DNA from 2 places in the Salinivibrio sp. ML198 genome. Region 1 is predicted to be linked to the other one. Evidence: riboswitches for the same ligand, from Rfam matches in the RefSeq annotation. Region 1 holds a riboswitch; the other holds the start of a gene.
What was found. Region 1 has a riboswitch for lysine ahead of BZG25_RS02850 (Na+/H+ antiporter NhaC family protein). Riboswitches for the same ligand answer to the same signal wherever they lie in the genome.
Positions count from the first base shown of each region.

Region 2: another riboswitch for lysine. It lies ahead of lysC (lysine-sensitive aspartokinase 3); the one in region 1 lies ahead of BZG25_RS02850 (Na+/H+ antiporter NhaC family protein).

Region 1 covers NZ_MUEZ01000003.1:74,341-86,090, forward strand. Annotated here, with positions in the region: gene aat (leucyl/phenylalanyl-tRNA--protein transferase) at 1-268, shown strand, start outside; gene BZG25_RS02820 (arginyltransferase) at 265-990, shown strand; gene infA (translation initiation factor IF-1) at 1,120-1,338, shown strand; gene clpA (ATP-dependent Clp protease ATP-binding subunit ClpA) at 1,403-3,658, opposite strand; gene clpS (ATP-dependent Clp protease adapter ClpS) at 3,704-4,024, opposite strand; gene cspD (cold shock domain-containing protein CspD) at 4,830-5,051, shown strand; gene BZG25_RS02845 (thymidine kinase) at 5,129-5,710, opposite strand; gene BZG25_RS02850 (Na+/H+ antiporter NhaC family protein) at 5,818-7,401, opposite strand; lysine riboswitch at 7,490-7,671, opposite strand; gene BZG25_RS02855 (H-NS family nucleoid-associated regulatory protein) at 7,945-8,370, shown strand; gene BZG25_RS02860 (lytic transglycosylase domain-containing protein) at 8,423-9,394, opposite strand; gene BZG25_RS02865 (YcgL domain-containing protein) at 9,405-9,680, opposite strand; gene minC (septum site-determining protein MinC) at 9,950-10,612, shown strand; gene minD (septum site-determining protein MinD) at 10,630-11,442, shown strand; gene minE (cell division topological specificity factor MinE) at 11,444-11,713, shown strand.
Region 2 covers NZ_MUEZ01000020.1:4,620-16,369, forward strand. Annotated here, with positions in the region: gene metH (methionine synthase) at 1-2,174, shown strand, start outside; gene lysC (lysine-sensitive aspartokinase 3) at 2,213-3,601, opposite strand; lysine riboswitch at 3,699-3,886, opposite strand; gene BZG25_RS13325 (alanine--glyoxylate aminotransferase family protein) at 4,150-5,283, shown strand; gene BZG25_RS13330 (Wzy polymerase domain-containing protein) at 5,280-6,950, opposite strand; gene uvrA (excinuclease ABC subunit UvrA) at 6,950-9,775, opposite strand; gene galU (UTP--glucose-1-phosphate uridylyltransferase GalU) at 9,912-10,775, opposite strand; gene BZG25_RS13345 (acetyltransferase) at 10,957-11,750, opposite strand, start outside.

The DNA of each region.
Region 1 (11,750 bases):
TGTCTCTGTAGGCCGTGTGTTCTGTGGTGAATCCATGTTTTCCCACACGTCCAATGCGTCAAAGTTTGCCCTTTGGCAATTTAGCCAATTCTTCGCGCAACGAGGAGGGCACTATATTGACTGTCAGATGATGACCCCACATTTAGCCTCTTTGGGCGCCAAACCCTGGACACGCGACGCGTTTATCGCCGCGCTGCACGCTCATCGCGATCACTCCATTATCCAGGGCTGCCAACCGCAGCAGATAGCAGATTGGAGGCCACAATGAGTGTGGGGATCCAAGTAGGCGTCACACCTACAGCATCTTGCCAATACTTGTCTCACCAGCAAGAGCAACTGGCCGTGGTGATGTCGGCGGATTACCACACGCCCGAGCGATATGCTGCACTGTTAGCCGCTGGCTTTCGTCGCAGTGGTAACCTTATTTACCGGCCGCACTGTCCTCAATGCCAGGCCTGCCAAGCGCTTCGGATTGATGTGGCCAAATATCAACCCTCAAAAAGCCAAAAGCGTCATCGCAGCCAGCTTAATCGCCTAGAGATTAAAGTGAGTGATGAGCTTGATGAGAACTGGTTTGCGCTCTTTCAACGGTACATCGCCACTCGCCATGCTGATGGCAATATGTACCCTGCCAAGCGCCAAGATTTTCTCGACTTTATCGGTAGTGACTGGTTATCCCCGCGCTTTATCCATTTGTATCAACGCGATCATAACCAACTCACCCTGGTTGCCATCGCCGTGACTGATGTCGTCGCCGACGGGTTAAGTGCGCTTTATACCTTTTTCGAACCAGAGCACCGCTTCTCTCTTGGACGCGTCAGTATTCAGGCACAGCTACAACTGGCAAATTCACTCCATTTACCCTGGCTCTACCTGGGCTATCAAATCGACACCTGTCCAGCGATGCGCTACAAGGCGGACTATTATCCACATCAACGCTTTATCAACCAGCAGTGGCGGGCGTTTTCCTGGCCGCTTATTCCACAATAGTGGCTATTTTTTCTAGCAAGGAGCGCCCCAACAGGGTAAAATTCGCACCCGAACTTTACAGACTTTCAGAATAGAGGCATTATCTGTCGGTCAAAAAATTGGCTACCAGAAGAGGCCTAAGAGGATTCAATGGCAAAAGAAGACGTAATTGAAATGCAAGGCACCGTACTCGATACGTTGCCTAATACTATGTTCCGCGTAGAACTAGAAAACGGTCACGTGGTGACTGCCCACATTTCAGGCAAGATGCGTAAGCACTACATCCGCATCCTGACCGGCGACAAAGTCACTGTTGAAATGACCCCTTACGATTTGTCCAAAGGTCGCATCGTTTTCCGTTCGCGTTAATCCTCCGAACGCGATCAAAAAACCCGGCAGCGATGCCGGGTTTTGCTTTTTCGCCTCAAGCTGGTTAAGCAGGTTCCATTTGATCACTGAATTGGAAGTCTAACCGGTTATCTTTCAATACCACACGAACCGTCCCTCCATTGACCAGACAGCCAAACAGCAGCTCATTAGCCAGTGGCTTTTTCAAGTTATCTTGGATAACGCGCCCCATCGGCCGTGCTCCCATTGCCTTGTCATAGCCTTCTTCCGCTAGCCAGCGCTTAGCCTCTGACGTCACCTCAAGCGACACGCCCTTGGCGTCCAGCTGAGCTTGTAGCTCGACAATGAACTTGTCCACCACTTGCAAGATAACTTGCTCATCCAAGTGATTAAACCAGATGATGTTGTCCAAACGGTTACGGAATTCTGGCGAGAACACCTTCTTAATTTCGGACATTGCATCATGACTGTGGTCTTGCTGAATCAGGCCAATCGACTTACGCACCGTCTCGGCCACGCCAGCATTGGTCGTCATCACCAAGATAACATTGCGGAAATCGGCTTTGCGTCCGTTGTTGTCCGTCAAAGTGCCATTATCCATCACCTGTAACAACAGGTTGAACACGTCTGGGTGTGCTTTCTCAATTTCATCAAGCAGCACTACACTGTATGGGTGCTTGATCACCGCATCGGTCAGCAACCCGCCCTGATCGTATCCCACATAGCCTGGGGGAGCACCAATCAAGCGGCTCACTGTGTGACGTTCCATGTACTCCGACATGTCAAAGCGCTGCAGCTCAATGCCCATCGCGCGGGCCAATTGTACCGTGACCTCGGTTTTACCGACCCCAGTAGGCCCGGCAAATAAGAAAGAGCCGACCGGTTTATTCTCATCGCCCAGTCCTGCGCGGCTTAACTTGATCGCTTCAGACAACGCGGTGATGGCGGTATCTTGGCCAAACACCAACATTTTCAGCTTGTCATCCAGCGACTGCAGCACGTCTTTATCTGACGAAGAAATCGACTTCTCAGGAATACGCGCCATTTTCGCAATCATACTCTCAACATCAGGGACATTGACCGTCTTCTTGCGTTTGCTGGCTGGCGCCATACGACACCGCGCCCCCGCCTCATCGATCACATCGATCGCTTTATCTGGCAAATGACGCTCATTAATGTATTTCGCCGACAGCTCCACAGCAGCACGAATGGCCTTATTGGTATAACGCACTTCGTGGTGGGCTTCGTATTTGGGTTTCAGCCCCATCAAGATTTTAGTGGTGTCATCAATAGATGGCTCAATCACGTCGATTTTCTGGAAACGGCGCGCCAGTGCCCGCTCTTTTTCGAAGATAGAGCCATACTCTTGGTAGGTCGTCGAGCCGATACAGCGTAACTTTCCGCTACTCAACAGCGGCTTAATCAAGTTGGCGGCATCTACCTGGCCACCACTGGCAGCACCTGCGCCAATGATAGTGTGGATCTCGTCGATAAAGAGCACCGCATGATCTTCTTTTTCGAGTTGCTTCAAAATCGATTTAAAGCGCTTCTCAAAGTCACCACGGTATTTGGTCCCGGCTAACAGAGACCCAATGTCGAGCGAATAAATCACGCAATCTTTGATCACATCTGGCACTTGCCCTTCGACAATACGCCATGCGAGCCCTTCTGCAATTGCCGTCTTACCGACCCCGGCTTCGCCAACCAACAGGGGGTTATTCTTACGACGGCGACACAGGACTTGGATGGTGCGCTCAAGTTCCTTATCACGACCGATTAACGGATCAATACCGCCAACCCGCGCGAGCTGATTAAGGTTAGTCGCGAAGTTCTCCAACCGGTCTTCACCCGGCTCCGCACCGGCCTCATCGGCGCCCATGTCACTGCTTGGCAGATCGTCGCCTTCATCTTTCGTGGTGCCATGAGAGATATAGTTGACTACGTCAAGGCGACTCACGTCGTTCTTTTTAAGCAGGTAAGCGGCGTGGGACTCTTGTTCGCTAAAGATGGCCACCAACACGTTCGCACCGCTTACTTCGCTACGACCGGATGACTGCACATGAAAAACAGCCCGCTGGAGTACTCGCTGGAAGCTTAGCGTTGGCTGCGTTTCCCGCGACTCATCGTCCGCAGGGATCAGCGGCGTGGTTTGTTCGATAAACGCATCAAGTTCTTTGCGCAGCGCCTCCAAATCTGCACGGCACGCGACCAGCGCATCGTGCGCGGCCGCATTTTCGATCAACGCGAGAAGCAGGTGCTCCACCGTCATGAATTCGTGGCGTTTTTCACGCGCACGTGCAAACGCGCCATTCAAACTGGCTTCAAGTTCTTTGTTAAGCATAAAGGCACCTCCCTCAAAAACCGCGCTAAAGCGTGATGGAGCCGGCTAAGCTTTCTCCATCGTGCACAGTAGCGGATGGCCATGCTCTTTGGCATACATCATTACCTGTGCCACTTTCGTTTCAGCGACCTCGGCGGTAAATACGCCACAGACCGCTTTTCCTTCATAGTGCACCGTCAGCATGACTTGCGTCGCTTTGTCCACATCCATGGCAAAAAACGTCTGGAGCACATCGATAACAAACTCCATCGGAGTATAGTCATCATTATTTAGCACCACCTTGTACATTGATGGCGGTTGCAACTTGGTTTTTTCTGACGATTCGGCCTCTGCGTCAGGCAAACCCCACTGGTTCCAATTACTCATAACTCATTCAATGCATTGTTAGGGTGTCTCGGTAAGTGATGTGGCGGGGCACTACTGCCATCCACGATTCCCGTCCACCTATACTTAAAGTTAAGCCACAGATTGTATTCCAGCAACCTTTTCATTGCGAACACCGTTTGCCTGAGCAATTGTTAAGCACTGCATTATGTAATAGTGTCTGGCGCAGCATTTCGTTCACTGCGCGCGACACGAACGTGTCATCGCTCACTGCATCAAAATGCATAAAAAACAAGGCAATCCGGCTAGCCAATAACGTGTGGGTGGATCGCATCAAGCGCGACAGGTGAGAAATAGGTACACGCCTCTCTCGATTCGACAATATTCACTCCATGATCATTTTTAAGCAGGCGTACTCGTTGCGTAATGCCAGTAGCGCTCATGCCAATCCAAACACTTAAGGGCTAAAGAGCAAGTTATTAGAATAAAAAGTAATAGTTCAGCCCTGTAATAGCGCATCTATCACTGTAATCACACGGGTTTATAGCGAAAACATCCAGGGTAAAATCTAAAAAACTATGCAATTGAGATGTCTGTTGTTGAATGAATAATTGCCACTTCCTCACACTTTTTCGATTCGATATTACATTACTGTTATAAGTTATACCCCACACTTGACTGCCTAAAAGTATCTACTAAAGTGAAACATGTGGTAGGTAAACTAACCATGTCACTTCTATTCAATCATATCAGTGATGGCAACAGTGCCGCGCTGCCGGGATTGATGAGGTGGAATGAACGCGTTTATCGCAGGTATGCAAAGTTTGATGCAAGAAGGATGTGTCGCATGGAAACTGGTACAGTAAAATGGTTTAACAATGCAAAAGGATTTGGCTTTATTTGTCCGGTAGAAGGAGAAGGCGATGTGTTTGCCCACTATTCTACCATCCAGATGGACGGATATAAGACATTAAAGGCGGGACAAACCGTCAACTACGAGGTTCAGGAAGGACCAAAAGGCTACCATGCCAGTGAAATTGTGCCAGTCGATCAAGAAGCGGCTAAATAGCGCTGAATCCGGTCGGCCAAATGGAAAAGGCGAGCTTACCGCTCGCCTTTGTTGTGTTTGACCGAACTCAATGCCGTCTAGAGTAACCCAAGCATCTGTTTGTAGTGGCGGCGACACACAGAAACATAACGTTCATTGCCCCCAATCACCACCTGATCACCATCCGCAATGGCATTACCCTCGCTATCTTGGCGAATAACTCGACTCGCTTTACGTCCACAATGGCACACGGTTTTCAGTTCAACGAGCTTATCAGCCCACGCCAACAAGTACTGCGACCCTTCAAACAGCTCACCACGAAAATCCGTTCTTAATCCATAACACAATACTGGGATCCGCAGCTTATCCACCACATCAGTGAGCTCAAGGACTTGCTGTTTGGTCAAAAATTGGCTCTCATCAATCAATAAACAGTCAACTTTCTCTTGCGCCAAGATAGTCGCAACGTGCTCGAATAGCGACGTCTGATTGTCATACAGGTGGGCATCAGCTTCTAAGCCAATTCGCGAACTAATTTTTCCGACCCCATAGCGGTTATCAATCGCGGCGGTAAAGAGTAGAGGCTGCATACCGCGCTCTTGGTAGTTAAAGGCCGATTGTAACAAGGTGGTCGACTTACCCGCGTTCATTGCCGAATAATAAAAGTATAACTGAGCCATAACTGTCTCTACACGTAATGCCCATTGTGGGCGAGCTGGATTAAATAAACAGGCATGCTACCGCACTAGCAGAAAAAGAAAAGCCCCGCCGAAGCGAGGCTAGATAATTAACCGACCAATTTACACGGTCGCTTTTTAAGCCACATTAACCCAGCACATAGTGCAACGAACGCAAACACGGTCGCCATCAAAGACCAAAGAAGTGACGCGGTAAAGCCTAACACCATGAAGCCTACGGTTGAGACAAGCGCCCCGCCAATAGCATAAGGGAGCTGGGTGGCGACGTGATCAATATGTCCACATCGTGCCCCTGTTGAAGACAAGATAGTGGTATCAGAAATTGGTGAACAATGATCGCCAAATACCGCCCCCGCCAATACTGCTGAGAGCATAGGTAGCATCAGAGCAATGTCTGTCGCCGCGGCAAGATCGCCCGCGATAGGAAGCATAATACCGAACGTCCCCCACGACGTCCCTGTTGCAAAGGCCATCACTGCCGCCAACAAGAAGAGCACCACAGGCAAGAATTGCGCCGGTAAGTTCCCCTCAACCAAGGACGACAAATATTTGCCTGTTTGTAGATCACCAATAATATGGCCAATTGACCAAGCAAATAACAGAATGAGGATCGCGCCAAACATAGACTTTGCGCCCACCCAAAGGGTTTTCGCAATATCTGATACCGCAATACCTTGTTTACCTGTCATCACTAAGGACACAGCTAAACCCGCCAGTCCACCCCACAGCAATGACATGCCGACATCGGTATTTTCAAACGCGCCGAGGAGAGAAAAGGATTGTGCATCAGCGGCCAAGGCCTGTCCGCCGGTATATAGCATCGCCCCCACCGTCGCCACGACTAGCATAATAATGGGGGCGACCAAATCAGCCACGCTGCCTTTATCACTTTCTTCAATCCCTAAGTCATCGCAGATATCAGCGCAGTTTTCACTTTCATCGCCCAATCGACTGCCTTTTTTCGCCTGATATTCAAACTGACGCATCGGGCCAATATCCAGTTGAAACCAAACCACCGCAAACACTAAGAGCAAGGCAAAAATGGCGTAAAAGTTCATCGGGATCATGGTGACAAATGCCCCTAGCGCCGTGTAATCCGTCACACCATGCGCCACTAAAATCGAGCCAATCACGGTAATGATATAGGCTCCCCAGCTTGATGCTGGTGTGATCACACACATAGGGGCTGCCGTGGAGTCAAGAATGTAAGCCAGTTTCGCTCGAGAGACGTGAAATCTATCTGTCACGGGGCGAGAAACGGCGCCCACCGCTAAGCTGTTGAAATAATCATCGACAAATATAAATACGCCGAGAAAAGCGGCGAGCAGTTTCGCCCCACGTTTACTCTTGATCCGACTTTGCGCCCAATTGGCGAACGCGCGTGTGCCTCCAGAAAGAGACAGGAGCGCAGTGATCATACCGAGTAAAATAAGAAACGCGAGAATACTTAAATTCCAGCTATTTAAGCCTCCATCAGCAATAAATAGTCCAGTGATCACCTCAAGTAAGTACTGTCCAGAAGAGAGGAAAGAAAAATCGGTCAGTAACACAGTACCTAGTACGATTCCCATGCCCAACGACAATAAAACCCGTCGTGTGGCAATCGCGAGGCCTAGCGCCAATAAAGGGGGAAGCAGTGATAAAGCGGATGAAGAAAAATCTGTTAAGTTCATGATCTCAGTGTCAACCAGGTGGTTGGAGATCTACTGCAGAAATGAAGACGGTAAGGTGTGGTATCACACGGCAAACAGCTTGCCTCCTACATACAGTAGCGCTCCATAGTGTATTTCCAAGTACTATGGCAGTGCTGCCCCTATTCGGTAACAGCCCCAGCTCAATCGGTGTGATGACCTGATTGGCTTCGGCGTTGTTTCCTTTTATGCGCTCTCATCGGTATCACCCTCTTGCGCACGACTTATAAACAACGCACCTCTACGTTAAGCGTGGTGCATTCTACACAACGTGTTTACTATCGCAACTATTTATGGTTGAAAAAACGTCGATTAACCCCCACCTTAACTCGATGCCAATAAAATGCGTCTTATCTTCTATTTTTTTAGACATCTGTTTCAAAAAAGACAATAGAATTAAAGTCAAATTTGCGGTTAACTTGCAATTAATGAACAATATGGCGTATTAATATAGGTCATATTGTATATTTCAATTATACTGCTATCATTCTTTCAATTAACATATAAATCAAATAGGAACCAATAATGTCTGATGCAATGAAAGCCTTACTCAATTTGCGTAGCTTACGCGCAGTTGCAAAAGAGATGTCTACTGAGCAACTGAACGAAGCCTTAGAAAAATTACAAACGGTTGTTGAAGAGCGCAAAGAAATCGATCGCCAAGCTGAAGCGCAAGAAAAAGAGCGCTTAGAGAAGTTAGAAAAATACCGTGCTATGTTAGAAGCCGACGGTATTGACCCAGAAGAAATCGTGGCATTGTTAGGTGGTGCTTCTAAGAGCAAAGCATCGGGTAAACGCGCGACTCGTCCAGCAAAATATCAATATACGGGCGAAGATGGCTCACAAAAAACCTGGACAGGCCAAGGTCGTATGCCGAAAGTGATTCGCGAAGCGATTGAGAGCGGTGCGGCTAAGCAGGAAGATTTCCTCATCCCAGGCCAAGAAGCCTAAGTCCATATTCCCGCATAAAAAAAGAGGCGCTCAGCCTCTTTTTTTTTATCCCTTAACCAAATTTAATTCTGTCTGCCAAATGGCTCACCGCTAACGCAAAGTAGTGCGAGCGATTCCATTTCAATAAACTCTGATAATTATTATAAACAAGATAAGCCCTGCCTTTACCATCATCAGGCTGAATCAACCACGCATTGATATCGACGGCGGGTAGCGCCTGACCATTCAAACGGCGCACACCACGCGTCTGCCAGGCACTCAATGAGTGTGCTTTATCACTGTCGGTGCCAAGCAAAGTACGATCTATTCCTGCAGGTAGCTGTACTTGCCGCCCCCATGTATAAGTATCATCCCACCCGGCTTTTTTTAAGTAATTCGCAGCAGACGCAAAAACATCGGCTTCTGTTTGCCAAATGTCTTTCTTACCATCTTGATTGCCATCGACCGCGTAATTAATAAACGAGCTTGGCATAAACTGGCATTGGCCCATTGCCCCTGCCCAAGAGCCTTTCATCGCTTCTGGCGCAATGTGCCCTTGCTGTAATATCTTCAGTGCAGCCATGGTCTCTTTACGAAAAAAGGCCTCTCGACGACCATCAAAGGCTAATGTTGATAAAGCTTCAATCACATTATAACTGCCCTGAAGTTTGCCAAAATTACTTTCTACGCCCCATAAAGCCACAATAAAACGCGGCTGAACTTGGTACTGCTCACCGATGGTTTTCAACGTGTCGTAATGTTCACGATACAGTTTTTTCGCTTGGGCGACTTTCCAATCAGGCACAGCACGCGGAATATATTCATCCAGCGTAAGGCGTCGCTCAGGTTGATTTCGATCGGAGCTGACCGCACGCTCGTGGTATTCAACGTCCTTAAACGCACGCTCAAGTAACGCATCACTGATGCCCGCCTCTCGTGCCTCGGCTTTTAAGGTGGTCACATACTGCTCGAATCCGGGCTTGGCCATCACAGGGCTCACCAAAAGTGCCGCCGCGATAGAAGCTGAAATCATACCTTTGCGCATAGTCTTCCTTTTACAGTTTTTCGTTTTTATTACGAATGGCCTGCAATGCCGCATCAGGTGGCGGGGGCAATTGCACAAAAAAGCCATCACTTTGCAGGCTTTGTTTAACCTTATTGATGTCAACAGCAGCCAGTTTATCGCGCTTGTCTAAGTTGATCATCATGGCAAATTCGGGTTGCCCAAAGCTATTCATTAATGCCTCAGGCACATCATCAAATTTATCTTTCTCTGCAAGATAAAGATAGGTGCCTTCTTTCTTTTTGCTACGATAAATTGCGCAATACATCTCAAAAGTCCTCATGAGCATGCCATATTACTGGCGATAAATTGTCATCTCGGGGTAAAGGTTTGTTAAGCTTTGCAGCAAAGTGTGTCAAAACGCGTCTCTGCTGCCATTTCTCATTCAAACGTTAAAAAAACACCATTAAAGGGAGAAATGCCGCATCAACGGCAAACCCTGCTTGCCGCATTGGCGCTGTGAATATACCATGCTATCCAACGTCTGATAATGCGCGTCTGACTCGTGTTTAAATGACAAAACCGGGATCGAATAACATGCTCAAACAACCGGAGTTGAAAGGCTCAACCTTTACCCTTTCCGTCCTCCACCTCGTTGACGATAATTTTGCTGCCGCTGCCAATGTTTTGACAGAGAAAGTCACCCAAGCACCGGCCTTTTTTCAAGGCGCCCCTGTTGTCGCTGACATTAGCCGCCTATCACAATGTCCTGATATCGGTGCCTTAAAGCAGTGCTTACAGGCCACAGGCATGATTCTCGTCGGATTGACCGGCGTCACCCATAATGATACACGCGAGCTTGCGCTGAATGCGCAACTAGCCGTGCTCAAGTCAAGCAAGCAATCCCGAGTTGCCGATCCGATTCAGCCGCCTGCCAAAGTGGTCACCGCCCCCGTGCGTTCAGGTCAGCAAATCTATGCGAAAAACGCCGATCTGGTGATCCTCAATCATGTCAGTGCCGGCGCGGAAGTGATAGCCGATGGCAGTATTCATATCTATGGCGTTTTGCGTGGCCGAGCTATTGCCGGCGCAAGTGGACAAAAGCAAGCGCGTATTTATTGTCAGAACCTTCAGTCAGAATTATTGTCAGTAGCAGGAAGCTATTGGCTCAGCGATAAAATTCCATCAGAACATTTAGAGCGACCTTCCATGGTCTCGCTTAATCAAGAAAGCTTACACATTGACCCCCTCACGCTATAAGAGAATAAGGAAGAGGAATGGCACGAATTATTGTAATTACTTCCGGTAAAGGCGGTGTTGGTAAAACAACATCGAGTGCGGCATTGGCGACCGGGTTGGCCATGACAGGCAAAAAAACCGCCGTGGTCGATTTTGATATTGGCCTACGTAACCTGGATTTGGTGATGGGCTGTGAGCGTCGGGTCGTCTATGACTTTGTCAATGTCATTAATGGCGAAGCCAATCTGCATCAAGCATTAATTAAAGACAAACGCGTAGACAATTTGTTTATTCTGCCAGCCTCACAAACACGCGATAAAGATGCGCTAACCAAAGACGGCGTGGAGCGGGTTCTAAAAGACATGGATGAGCTTGGCTTTGAATACATTATTTGCGACTCGCCCGCGGGCATTGAAGCCGGTGCATTAATGGCGCTGTATTTTGCTGACGAAGCGATTGTTACCACCAATCCAGAGGTTTCATCCGTACGCGACTCTGATCGGATTCTTGGTATTCTCGACTCCAAGTCACGCCGCGCAGAAAACGGCGAGGATCCGGTAAAACATCACTTATTACTCACTCGCTATAATCCTGCACGTGTGACCAACGGTGAAATGCTCAGTGTTGAGGATGTTGAAGATATCTTGCGTATTCCACTGTTAGGGGTCATCCCGGAGAGCCAGTCTGTGTTGCACGCCTCAAACAAAGGCGAGCCAGTGGTACTTGACCAAGAATCTGATGCAGGCCAAGCCTATGAAGATGCCATTGCGCGTCTGCTGGGTGAAGAGCGTCCCTTCCGCTTTATCGAGGAAGAGCGCAAAGGTTTCCTAAAACGCTTATTTGGAGGCTAATGTGGCACTGCTTGAATTCTTCCGCCCATCTAAGAAAAAGTCGGCCAATATTGCCAAAGAGCGTTTACAAATTATTGTTGCCGAGCGTCGCAGTGCAGATAGCCCAGCGCCGACTTATTTGCCTCAGCTCAAGCAAGATATTTTAGACGTGATCCGCAAATACGTGGATATCGCACCGGACCAAGTGTCTGTCAGCCTAGAGCAAGGCGATGATGACCTATCCGTCTTGGAGCTGAATGTCACCTTGCCCGAAGAGGGAAAAGAGAGCTAGATCTCAATCACAACGGGCTAATACACAAAGCGGTGGC
Region 2 (11,750 bases), on a different contig from region 1:
TCTGTACGCGCGCTTATCATCTTCTGGTCGAGCAAGTCGGTTTTCCGCCGGAAGATATTATCTTCGATCCCAACATTTTTGCGGTTGCTACCGGCATTGATGAGCACAATAACTACGCAGTCGATTTCATCAACGCCGTGGCTGACATTAAACAAACCCTGCCGCATGCCATGATCTCGGGCGGCGTCTCCAATGTGTCGTTTTCGTTTCGAGGCAACAACCCCGTCCGTGAGGCTATTCATGCGGTGTTTTTGTATCACTGCATCAAAAATGGCATGGACATGGGGATCGTCAATGCGGGCCAGTTAGCCATCTATGATGATTTGCCTGAATCGCTGCGCTTGGCAGTAGAAGATGTGGTGCTCAACAAAGATGATGGCGCCACGGAGCGTTTATTGGAGATCGCCGACAGCTATCGCGATAGTGGGGAGAACGAGGTCGCGGAAACTGCAGAGTGGCGCAGTTGGCCGGTGGAAAAGCGGTTGGAACATGCACTGGTCAAAGGCATTACAGAGTTTATTGTTGAAGACACCGAGCTGGCTCGCGCCGCGGCAAGTAAACCTCTAGAAGTGATTGAAGGCCCACTGATGGCAGGCATGAACGTGGTCGGGGACTTGTTTGGTGAAGGCAAGATGTTCCTACCACAAGTGGTGAAGTCGGCACGGGTGATGAAGCAGGCGGTGGCTTACCTTGAGCCTTACATCAATGCTGAAAAGCAGCAAGGACAGACCAATGGCAAGATCTTGCTCGCCACGGTCAAAGGGGATGTGCATGACATTGGCAAAAACATTGTTGGCGTGGTGCTGCAATGTAATAACTTCGAGATTATTGATCTCGGCGTGATGGTGCCGACCGATAAAATCCTGTCGGTGGCGCGTGAGGAAAACGTCGATATTATTGGTTTATCAGGCCTGATTACCCCATCGTTAGATGAAATGGTGAACGTGGCGAAAGAGATGGAGCGCCAAGGGTTTGATATTCCTTTGCTTATTGGCGGCGCGACCACGTCCAAAGCCCATACCGCGGTGAAGATTGAACAGCATTACCATGCGCCCGTGGTCTATGTGCCCAACGCGTCACGTGCCGTGGGGGTGTGCTCATCGTTGCTGTCACAGACTCAGCGGCCGGATTTTGTGGCCCGTTTAGCCAAAGACTATGCGGCGGTGCGTGAGCAACATCAACGCAAAACGCCTCGAACCGCTCCCGTCACCCTTGAGCAGGCGCGGGACAATAAGTGGCAAACGGACTGGGCAAACTATGCTCCTCCGCAGCCGTTGAAGCCGGGCGTGCATGTTTACGATGATGTCTCGATAGCGACCTTACGTCAGTATATCGACTGGACACCCTTCTTTATGACGTGGTCACTCAGTGGCAAATTCCCGGCGATTTTGGATCACGAACTAGTGGGTGAGGAAGCGCGCCGTTTGTATCAAGACGCCAATGCTTGGCTCGATCGTTTCGAGGCAGAAGGCTTGGTCGCCGCGAAGGGAGTGTGTGGCCTTTTTCCTGCCAACAGCGTTGAGGATGATATTGAAGTCTATGATGATGGGTCTCGCCAAGCGACGCTCACCGTACTGAACCACTTGCGTCAGCAAACGAAAAAGCCTCGTGGTGCCAACTATTGCTTGTCGGACTTTATTGCGCCAAAAAGCAGTGGCCAGCCGGATTGGATTGGCGCATTTGCGGTGACAGGTGGTATTGGCGAATATGCCTTGGCGGAAGAATACAAAGCGAAAGGGGATGATTATAACGCGATCATGATCCAGGCGGTCGCCGATAGACTTGCAGAAGCCTTTGCAGAGTACCTCCATCAGCAAATTCGGATTACCTTGTGGGGCTATGCGCCCGATGAGACGCTCGATAACGATGCGCTGATCCGCGAGCAATACCAAGGGATCCGGCCAGCGCCGGGTTATGCCGCCTGTCCTGAACACAGTGAGAAAGGCAAAATTTGGCAATTGCTGTCGGTAGAAGCACATACGGGGATGACACTTACCGAAAGCTATGCCATGTGGCCGGGGGCGTCGGTCTCAGGTTGGTATTTTTCCCACCCTGAGTCACGTTACTTTGCGGTGGCGAAGATCCAAAACGATCAGCGAGACAGCTACGCAGCACGCAAAGGGTGGAGCAGCGAAGAAGCGGAGAAATGGCTCGGGCCGAACTTAAACGGCTAACGAAAGAAGCCAGCATATTGGCTGTGCTGGCTTTTTTATTATTCAAATAAGTCCGCGTGTAACCGCTGCACCACCTGGGTGGCATCGTCATCTTCAACCACAACACATACATTGTGGTTGCTGGCACCGTAGCAAATCATGCGTAGTTTATGTTGTGCTAAGGCACTGAACACTGGTGCTGTCGCGCCAGCAGTATGATTCATATCATTGCCAATCAGCGCTACCACCGCCAGGTTCTCGCAGATCTCGACATGACATAACTGGGTCAGCTCGGCGATAGCCGCTTGTGGCAGCTGCGGCGCGTCGCCCTGAGTGTTGGTTTGATCAAGGGTTAAAGCGACACTGACCTCCGAGGTGGTGATCAAGTCCACCGAGATTTCAAATCGTGCCAAAACCTCAAATACTTTGGCCAAAAAACCATATGCATGGAACATGTTTAAGCTGGTTAGTGTCACCATGGTTTGGTTTCGTCGTAAGGCGACGGCACGAAACAGCGGTGCCGAGTGCGCGTGCTCGCGGATCCAGGTGCCGCCTTGCTCAGGCGCTCTCGCGGCCCCGACAAACACTGGTATATGTTGGCGCACTGCAGGCAGCAAGGTGGACGGGTGCAGGATTTTGGCACCAAACGTGGCCATTTCTGAGGCTTCGCTAAAACTAATCTCACTGATTGGGCGCGCTTGTTCGGCAATCCGCGGGTCGGTGGTATAAATCCCGGGCACATCGGTCCAAATGGCCAAACTCTCTGCGTCCACGGCTTCGGCGAACAGTGCTGCACTGTAGTCGCTACCACCACGGCCTAAGGTGGTGGTTTGTCCGTGGGCATCCGCGCCGATAAACCCTTGGGTGACCACTCGATGTGTGGCTAAATGCGGAAGCAATTGGTCGTGGCACTGTGTTCGCGTCTGTTGTGGGTCAGGCTGGGCACAGCCAAACTGGCTGTCGGTGCGCAGCAATTCACGCGCATCTACTCTCAAAGCGGTTATACCTCGGCTGTTGAGCAAATGGGTGAAAATATGGGTTGAGATCAGCTCGCCGCAGGCAACTAACGCATCCGTTAGCGCTGTGTCAGGAATGATGGCCGCTTTTTCGGCATACTCGGCAATGGCGAGATGCCAGTGTTCGACGGCTGCTTGCGTGTTTTGGCAATCAGGAAGTTGCTGCAATATTGCTTGGTGAATGGCATTAATGGCGTCCAACTTGGCTTGGCGCACGTCAGGGTCGCTGATCCCTTTTGCGAGCGCGACTAAATGATTGGTCACTCCGGCGCACGCACTGATCACGATTAAACGGGTTTGCGGGTTTTGCTCGATAACCGCGGCGCTTTGCTGCATCGCCGCTAGCGTCCCGACACTGGTGCCGCCAAACTTAGCGACTGAAATTGATGGTAACGGGTTCACGTCCTTTTCCCCTTTTGAGCTCGTGCTCATTGATTCAACATATTCAAAAGTCAGTGGGGAACATCAGAAGTCACATCGTGACCGCGATAAATACCGCGACAAGGTAGGAAGAGCAAACGGCAGGCATTCTGCCAGAAGCGCTCCACCTGTCTGTCCATATGGATGACAAGTGACAGCCTGAAGGATTCAGCCTTCAAGGCCGGCAGCGTATCGACCCCGATCTTACGCCACCTCGGCATTGTCTCCCCTGGTTATCACGCTTAGGAGTGGGGCTCCGCCTGATAACTGCCTGAGAAATGCACCTCTTCTGCATGTTCAGTCATGGGTTGGTGACCGCATGAACAGTTTTAACATTACGGGTGTGGTCGCAGGGTGTCAACCGTGTTTTTGCTCTTGATGGGGGAGCACTGCCCAGCCCCCGCTTTGACTGAGGAAAAGGAGGCCATTGCGCCCTATCGGCACTGAAAAGAAACATAAATCGCCGCTAGCGATCACACAGTTCATGTGCCAGAGGCTAGGGGGATGGCGAAAAAATATGCTATAACGGTGAGCCTCGGTACCAACAACAAGGATTCGTGATGGCTCGTGCAATTTCCGATATTCAGTCTTTTCAACCCGTCGCTCGCACATTGATGGGGCCAGGGCCCTCTGACATTTACCCGTCGGTGCTGCAATCATTGAGCAAGCCGACATTGGGGCATCTTGACCCCTTATTCATTGGCATGATGGATGAGGTCAAGCAGCTACTGCAGTACGCTTTTCAAACCGACAATCCGTTTACCATTGCGGTCTCTGCACCCGGGAGTGCGGGGATGGAAGCCTGTTTTGTCAATTTGGTGGAGCCTGGCGACACATTGATCGTCTGTCGCAATGGCGTGTTTGGCGACCGGATGCGAGAAAACGTGGAGCGTTGTGGCGCACATGCGGTCATGGTTGATGATGCCTGGGGCGATCCGGTTAATCCTGAAAAGGTTGAAGCGGCCTTGAAGGCGCACCCGGAGGCTAGCATTGTCGCATTTGTCCACGCGGAGACGTCCACAGGCGCTTGCTCTGATGCACAGGCCCTTGCCACCTTGGCACGTGAACACGGCTGCCTCACTATTGTCGATGCGGTGACCTCACTCGGTGGCGTGCCGTTGAAGGTGGACGAGTGGCAATTAGATGCAGTCTATTCAGGCAGTCAAAAATGTTTGTCGTGTGTACCGGGCTTGTCGCCAGTGACATTCTCGCCCCGTGCAGTAGAAAAAATGCAGGCGCGGACTCACAAGGTGCAAAGCTGGTTTCTCGATCAAAGTTTGGTGCTGGGGTATTGGAGCGGCGACGGCAAACGTAGCTACCACCATACGGCACCCGTGAATAGTTTATATGCCCTACATGAAGCCCTGCTCAAACTGTATCACGAAGGGATTGAGAACGCGTGGCAACGCCACGATACCATGCATCAGCGTTTGAAAGCGGGATTGGACAATTTAGGGATTGGCTTTGTGGTCGATGAACCTTATCGTTTGCCCCAGCTTAACGCCGTTTATATTCCTGAGGGCGTGGATGATGCCGCCGTGCGCCAGCATTTACTTCACACCTATAACTTGGAAATTGGCGCTGGCCTCGGTGATTTGGCGGGTAAAGCCTGGCGAATCGGCTTAATGGGCTACGGCGCAAGGGATGAGAACATTGCCCTGTGCCTTAAAGCCCTTGAAGAGGCATTGCGCTAGGGCGTTGAATGATCCGGTAGGGTATGGCGGATTGTCCATACCTTCGCCGCGTTTGGATACAAGTAACGCGCTTCTTGCTGGATATCGCGAGCCCGCTGACGGTCACCGATTTGTAGGGCCACTTGATAGGCATGCTGATAGCCAGCAAAGCGTGGTCGTTGTGCGACTTGGCGCAATAATTGGTTAAGGTGTTGCTGGCGCTCAGTGTCAGACAGAGTTGCTAAATTAGCCTGAAAGTGACGGCTTTGTTGTGCGTGGGCCAGCTTTTGCTGCCACCATGGATGTTGCTGGTATAAGGCAAAACGTTGCGAGCTGAGTAAAGAGTCGCGCAAATAACGATTGGCCAAATATACGGATGACAGGCACACGAGTGTCGTGATGACGAGGGCAGTGATCACGGTGCGACTGGCCACACGTTGGCTGTAACCATGAGTGAGTACCGGGTAGCGGCGATATTTGCTGGTGAGGTTATCAAGCCAGTATAGCCAAAGGAGTAACAATACCCCATTGAACCACTGGGTGCCGCTTACCGGATAGATCATCAGTCCAGTGAGCGGAGGTAGCACTAAAGCAATCAAGATCCGCCGTGTCCCTGAGGGAGCACGAAGGATCCTGACGCCGAGCGCCATGATCACCAACACATAGCCCAATCCAATCAATAAGCCTCCTTCCAACAGCCAAAACAGCAGTGCACTGGGCAGGTTCACTGGACCAAGGTGGCCGGGTTGTGAAGCAGAAAGCAACAGCAAGGCCTGCTTACCATTCCCCATGCCCACGCCGAAAAAGGGCGTTGTCTGCCATTGTTGCCACGCTAAACCCAACGCACGTCGCTCGCCGTCGCTCAGCCATTGCCAACTATCTTGACCACTGAGGGCAAATATCGCCAGGATCGCGCCGAGACAGACTGCCACAAGCCAAGCTTTGTGCTGGCGCCTGGAGGCAAAGCGACTCAAATAGGCTTGCTGTAACACGATGGCACACAAGGCAAAGAGCAGCAGCAGGGGCTGGCCTTGCATCGCTAACACTGGAATAAAAACCAAAGGGGTGACGGCCAATAAGCTTTGGCTGATGGGATGGCGGTAGCGGCCACTCGGCTCTCTGGCGAGAATATACGCCGCTAAGGTGAGACCTGTAAGTAGCAGTGTGTGCGTGACCGCAGGGGGCAAGTGAGGCACCCAGTTGTTAAACATAAAAGGCGCCATGCCCGGTGGTGATTGATTGCCCAACACCGACAGTACCGCTAGCCAAGAGGCGAGTAAAAATACCCCGAGTAGCTTTTGCCGCTGCGAATGGTTAAAAACAAACTGTTGAAGGCTGGAGAAGAAACCGAGGCTAAGTATCAAGGCGGCCATGGCATAGCCGCTATTGAGTGCCTCAGCGTGTGGGTAGTAATAAGGAATAATCGCCAGGCCCGTTGCCAAACCAAGCATCCAGGTCAGTCGGCTTGCCCGCCAAGTATGCTGACGCACGACTTCTAAGCAGGCAAACCCCAAGGTGAACGCGAGCGTTAACAAGGAAAGCGCCGCTGCAGGGTGACGTATGCCAACCAGCGGGAGAGACACCGAGTACAGTGGTAAGCAGATCAACCACAAGGCCGCTAACGTTAGTAGAAATGGGGTTGTTAGCGGCTTTCGTATCACGCGACTCTGCGGCAGCGCTGAGGTCATTATCGCTCCAACATAGGTTTGAGGAAGTGAGCGGTGTGGCTACCCACCACATCCACGATCGCTTCCGGTGTACCTTGCGCGATGATTTCACCGCCGCCATTACCGCCCTCTGGCCCTAAGTCGATGATCCAGTCCGCGGTCTTTATCACATCCAGATTATGCTCAATCACCACGATAGTGTTGCCCTGTTCGCGCAAGCGGTGCAGGACATTAAGCAGTTGCTGAATATCATGGAAATGAAGCCCTGTGGTTGGTTCATCGAGGATGTAAAGCGTTTTACCCGTGTCACGCTTAGACAGCTCTCGTGCTAACTTGACCCGCTGTGCTTCACCCCCCGATAAGGTGGTGGCTGCTTGGCCAAGGCGAATATAGCTCAGACCGACATCCATCAATGTTTGCAGTTTACGCTTGATAGCGGGCACGGCGTCGAAAAACTCACGCGCGTCCTCGACGGTCATCTCAAGGACTTCATCGATGGTTTTGCCTTTATAGCGTACTTCCAATGTTTCCCGGTTATAACGTTTACCTTTACACACATCACAAGGTACATACACATCGGGCAAGAAATGCATTTCCACTTTGATCACGCCATCACCTTGGCACGCTTCGCAGCGACCGCCGCGCACGTTAAAGCTAAAACGGCCCACTTTATATCCGCGTGCCCGTGCCTCTTGGGTACCGGCAAACAGCTCACGGATCGGGGTAAAGATCCCCGTATAAGTGGCTGGGTTTGAGCGTGGGGTACGGCCAATGGGGCTTTGATCAATATCGATCACCTTGTCGAAATGTCCCAACCCATCAATCGACTCGTAAGGCGCGGGATCGGCGGTGGTCGCGCCGTTTAATTGCTGGTGGGCCACTTTAAAAAAGGTGTCATTGATAAGCGTTGACTTGCCTGAGCCTGACACGCCCGTCACGCAAGTAAGGAGTCCGACAGGTAGGTGGAGATCAACGTTTTTCAGGTTGTTGCCCGTCGCCCCTTTCAGCGTCAACATTTTGTTTGGGTCGCGCTCAATACGCTTTGCGGGGACCTCGATCGCTTGCTTTCCACTTAGATACTGACCTGTCAGTGACGACTCACTGGCGAGTATGTCCTCTAAACTGCCTTCGGCAACAATTTGACCACCATGTGCCCCGGCCCCCGGGCCAATATCAATGATGTAGTCGGCCGCGCGAATGGCATCTTCATCATGCTCGACCACCATGACAGTGTTCCCCAGATCGCGCAGATGCTCCAAGGTATCGAGCAAGCGGGCATTGTCACGCTGGTGCAGACCAATAGAGGGCTCATCCAGTACGTACATGACCCCCACCAAGCCCGCGCCAATTTGGCTGGCCAGTCGAATACGCTGTGCTTCACCGCCAGAGAGGGTATCGGCACTGCGCGATAAATTCAGGTAGTTAAGCCCCACATTGACCAAAAACCGTAGCCGGTCATGGATCTCTTTCATCACTTTTTCGGCAATCTTAGCGCGTTGCCCGGTCAAGGCCAGTTGTTCAAAGAAGTCCAGCGCCTGTTGAATGCTCAGCTCACAAATTTCGGGTAGATTGTGGCCGTCGATAAACACGTGACGAGCTTCTTGGCGTAAGCGTGAGCCACCACAGCTGGCACAGGGTTTGGTGGCGATATATTTGGCAAGCTCATCGCGCACAGCATTCGATTCGGTATCGCGATAGCGACGCTCCATGTTATTGAGGATCCCCTCAAAGGGATGCTTACGTACGCGAATATCGCCCCGATCGTTGACGTATTTGAACTCGATCTCTTTCGGGCCGGAACCGTACAAGAGAATGTCCTGAACGGTGCCCGACAGATCCTGCCACGGCGTTTCCAAATCAAAGCCATAATGCTCAGACAGCGAGCGTAGCATTTGGAAGTAATAAAAGTTACGCCGATCCCAGCCGCGGATCGCCCCACCCGCGAGGCTGACGGCTGGATTTTGGAGAACGCGCTTAGGATCAAAATACTGTTGCACCCCCAAGCCGTCGCAGGTACCACAGGCACCAGCTGGGTTATTAAAGGAGAACAGGCGCGGCTCAAGCTCTTGCATGCTGTAACCGCAGTGTGGGCAGGCAAAGTTGGCGGAAAAAATGATCTCTTCCCCTTCACCGTCCATCCAACTGATCACCGCGCTGCCGCCTGTTAGCTCGAGCGCGGTCTCAAAAGATTCTGCCAAACGCTGTTGCTGATCATCGCGCACTTTAAAGCGATCGACCACCACCTCAATGGTGTGTTTTTTATGAAGCTCCAAAGTCGGCGGATCGGATAGATCGCACACTTCGCCATTGATTCGGGCACGGATAAACCCTTGCGCAGCGAGGTTCTCCAGAGTCTTAACATGCTCCCCTTTACGGTTTTTAATGATCGGCGCGAGCAGCATCAGCTTGCTTCCTTCCGGCAGCCCAAGCACTTTATCGACCATCTGACTGACGGTCTGAGCCGCTAAGGTCACATCATGAGTGGGACAGCGTGGCTCGCCGACTCGCGCATACAGTAAGCGTAAGTAGTCATACACTTCAGTGATGGTGCCGACCGTTGAGCGCGGGTTATGCGAGGTGGACTTTTGCTCTATCGAGATCGCAGGTGACAGACCCTCGATATGGTCAACATCGGGTTTTTCCATTAAGGAGAGAAACTGGCGCGCATACGCTGACAAGGATTCAACGTAACGGCGCTGGCCTTCGGCGTATAGGGTGTCGAAGGCCAGCGATGATTTTCCCGAGCCAGATAGGCCGGTGATCACAATCAGTTTATCACGAGGGATGGTGAGGTTGATGTTTTTGAGGTTATGCGTGCGCGCGCCTCTGACGTCGATATTGTCCATTATTATCCTACTACTCAGTCAGCTCACTGGTTGGTCGCCTAGTATGGCACAGACATGACCATGACCAAATAAAAAGGCTGTATATTTACACAGCCTTTACTCGAAGGGAAAAACGCGCGATCCGACGCGGTTAACGTTATCGACGGTTTTTGACCGTCGCTTCGTCTTTGTTGCTTCCGCCAAGGTAGTGGTGCTTGTAGCAGTGATTGGTGGCTTCAATAAAGCCTTCTACGCTGCCACAGTCAAAGCGCTCGCCTTTAAATTTATACGCCAGTACACACCCTGACTGTGCTTGTTTGAGCAGCGCATCGGTGATCTGGACTTCGCCGTTTTTACCTGGCGGGGTCGTTTCTAACAGATCAAAGATATCTGGCGTTAAAATATACCGGCCAATAATAGCAAGATTGCTTGGCGCATCGCCGGGATCGGGTTTTTCCACCATGTTGTCTACGCGGAAAAGGTCATCTTTGATCTCTTGGCCGGCAATGACACCATATTTATGGGTCTCATCTTCCGGGACTTCTTCCACCGCGACAATCGAGCAACGGAACTGGTTATATAGAGCGACCATTTGCTTGAGAACGCCATTGTCAGGATGGATGCAAAGATCATCGGCGAGCACGACAGCAAACGCTTCGTCGCCGACCAGATCGCGACCGGTTAAAATCGCATGCCCGAGTCCACGCATTTCGTGTTGGCGAATGTAAGTGAATGACGCTTTCTCTATGGTATTGCGAATGTCATCGAGTAACACTTCTTTGTTGGTGCCACTGATTTGATGCTCAAGCTCATAGTTTTTATCAAAATGATCCATGATGGCATGCTTGCCACGACCGGTGACAATACACATGCCGTTGATACTCGCTTCCAAGGCTTCATCCACGCCATATTCAATCAAAGGCTTGTTGACCACTGGCATCATTTCTTTCGGCATTGACTTGGTTGCCGGTAAAAAGCGGGTGCCATAGCCAGCCGCTGGGAACAGACATTTTTTTATCATCTCAGATCCTTTCGTTTTTGTTGGGTGGCGAGCGGTTTATGACGCGGTCGACACCCCTAAGCGGGTTGTTAGCAAGCGGCTGCTAACAATGTTATCTGGGTCAATAGTTTGCTGGGTTCAGTGCGGCTAAGCAAGTACTGCGCGCCAACGCGGCTAGATAGCGTGACCGTCCCCGCGTTGCTTAGTCCGCATGGGCGGAAAAATACGCCATAAATGCATCGGTAAAGGTCGATAAGGACGCCGGCGGGAGGGCATTAATTCCCGCCGCCGCGGCGCGGCCACCGCCTGTTGTGAATTGCTCGGCCAACTGCGCCGCCCCAGTAGGCCGATTTAAAGGGGCACGAATACTGACCATCCATTCTCCTCCTGGCATTGGCGTGAGCACGGCATGGGCTCTATCAGGATGGCGGTTGGCTAATTGGTTGCCAAACATGCCACTTATTCGGCGTGCCCAAGCGGCATCGGGAAGCTGATACACTTGTGCGTTTTCATCGCCTAGCGCCGGGGTTAGGGTTTGCGCATGCGCCCGGTCGCTTTGATACGCGTCAGCCAGTGCCATCACGATGTCCGGATAAGCGCGCATAAAAGCATCGGGGGTCGAAAAGCCACACAGGTGACGATATAACACCGCGGGGGGCATAATGAGGTCATCCAAGCTCGCGCCATAGCTGTTGTAGTTGAGATAGTGGCCGAGCTGTGCCAGCCGCGCGCGCGTTTGCTCGTCAATACCCGACTGTTGAGCGAGGGCATTAGCCGTGCGATCCAGGTTATCGCCATACGCGCCAACTAACGCCCATTCTCGATACTGCCCACCGAGAAGTTTATCGATAATAAGCGCGGTACAGGTGTTAGCACTGGTATGAATATGTGCGTCTAACAAAGGCGAATCTGGGATGGGGCCACTTTGATGGTGATCAGCATAGAACACGCGCGTGCCAGCCGCGAGTAATCTCGCGAGTGCGTCTTGGTTCTTCG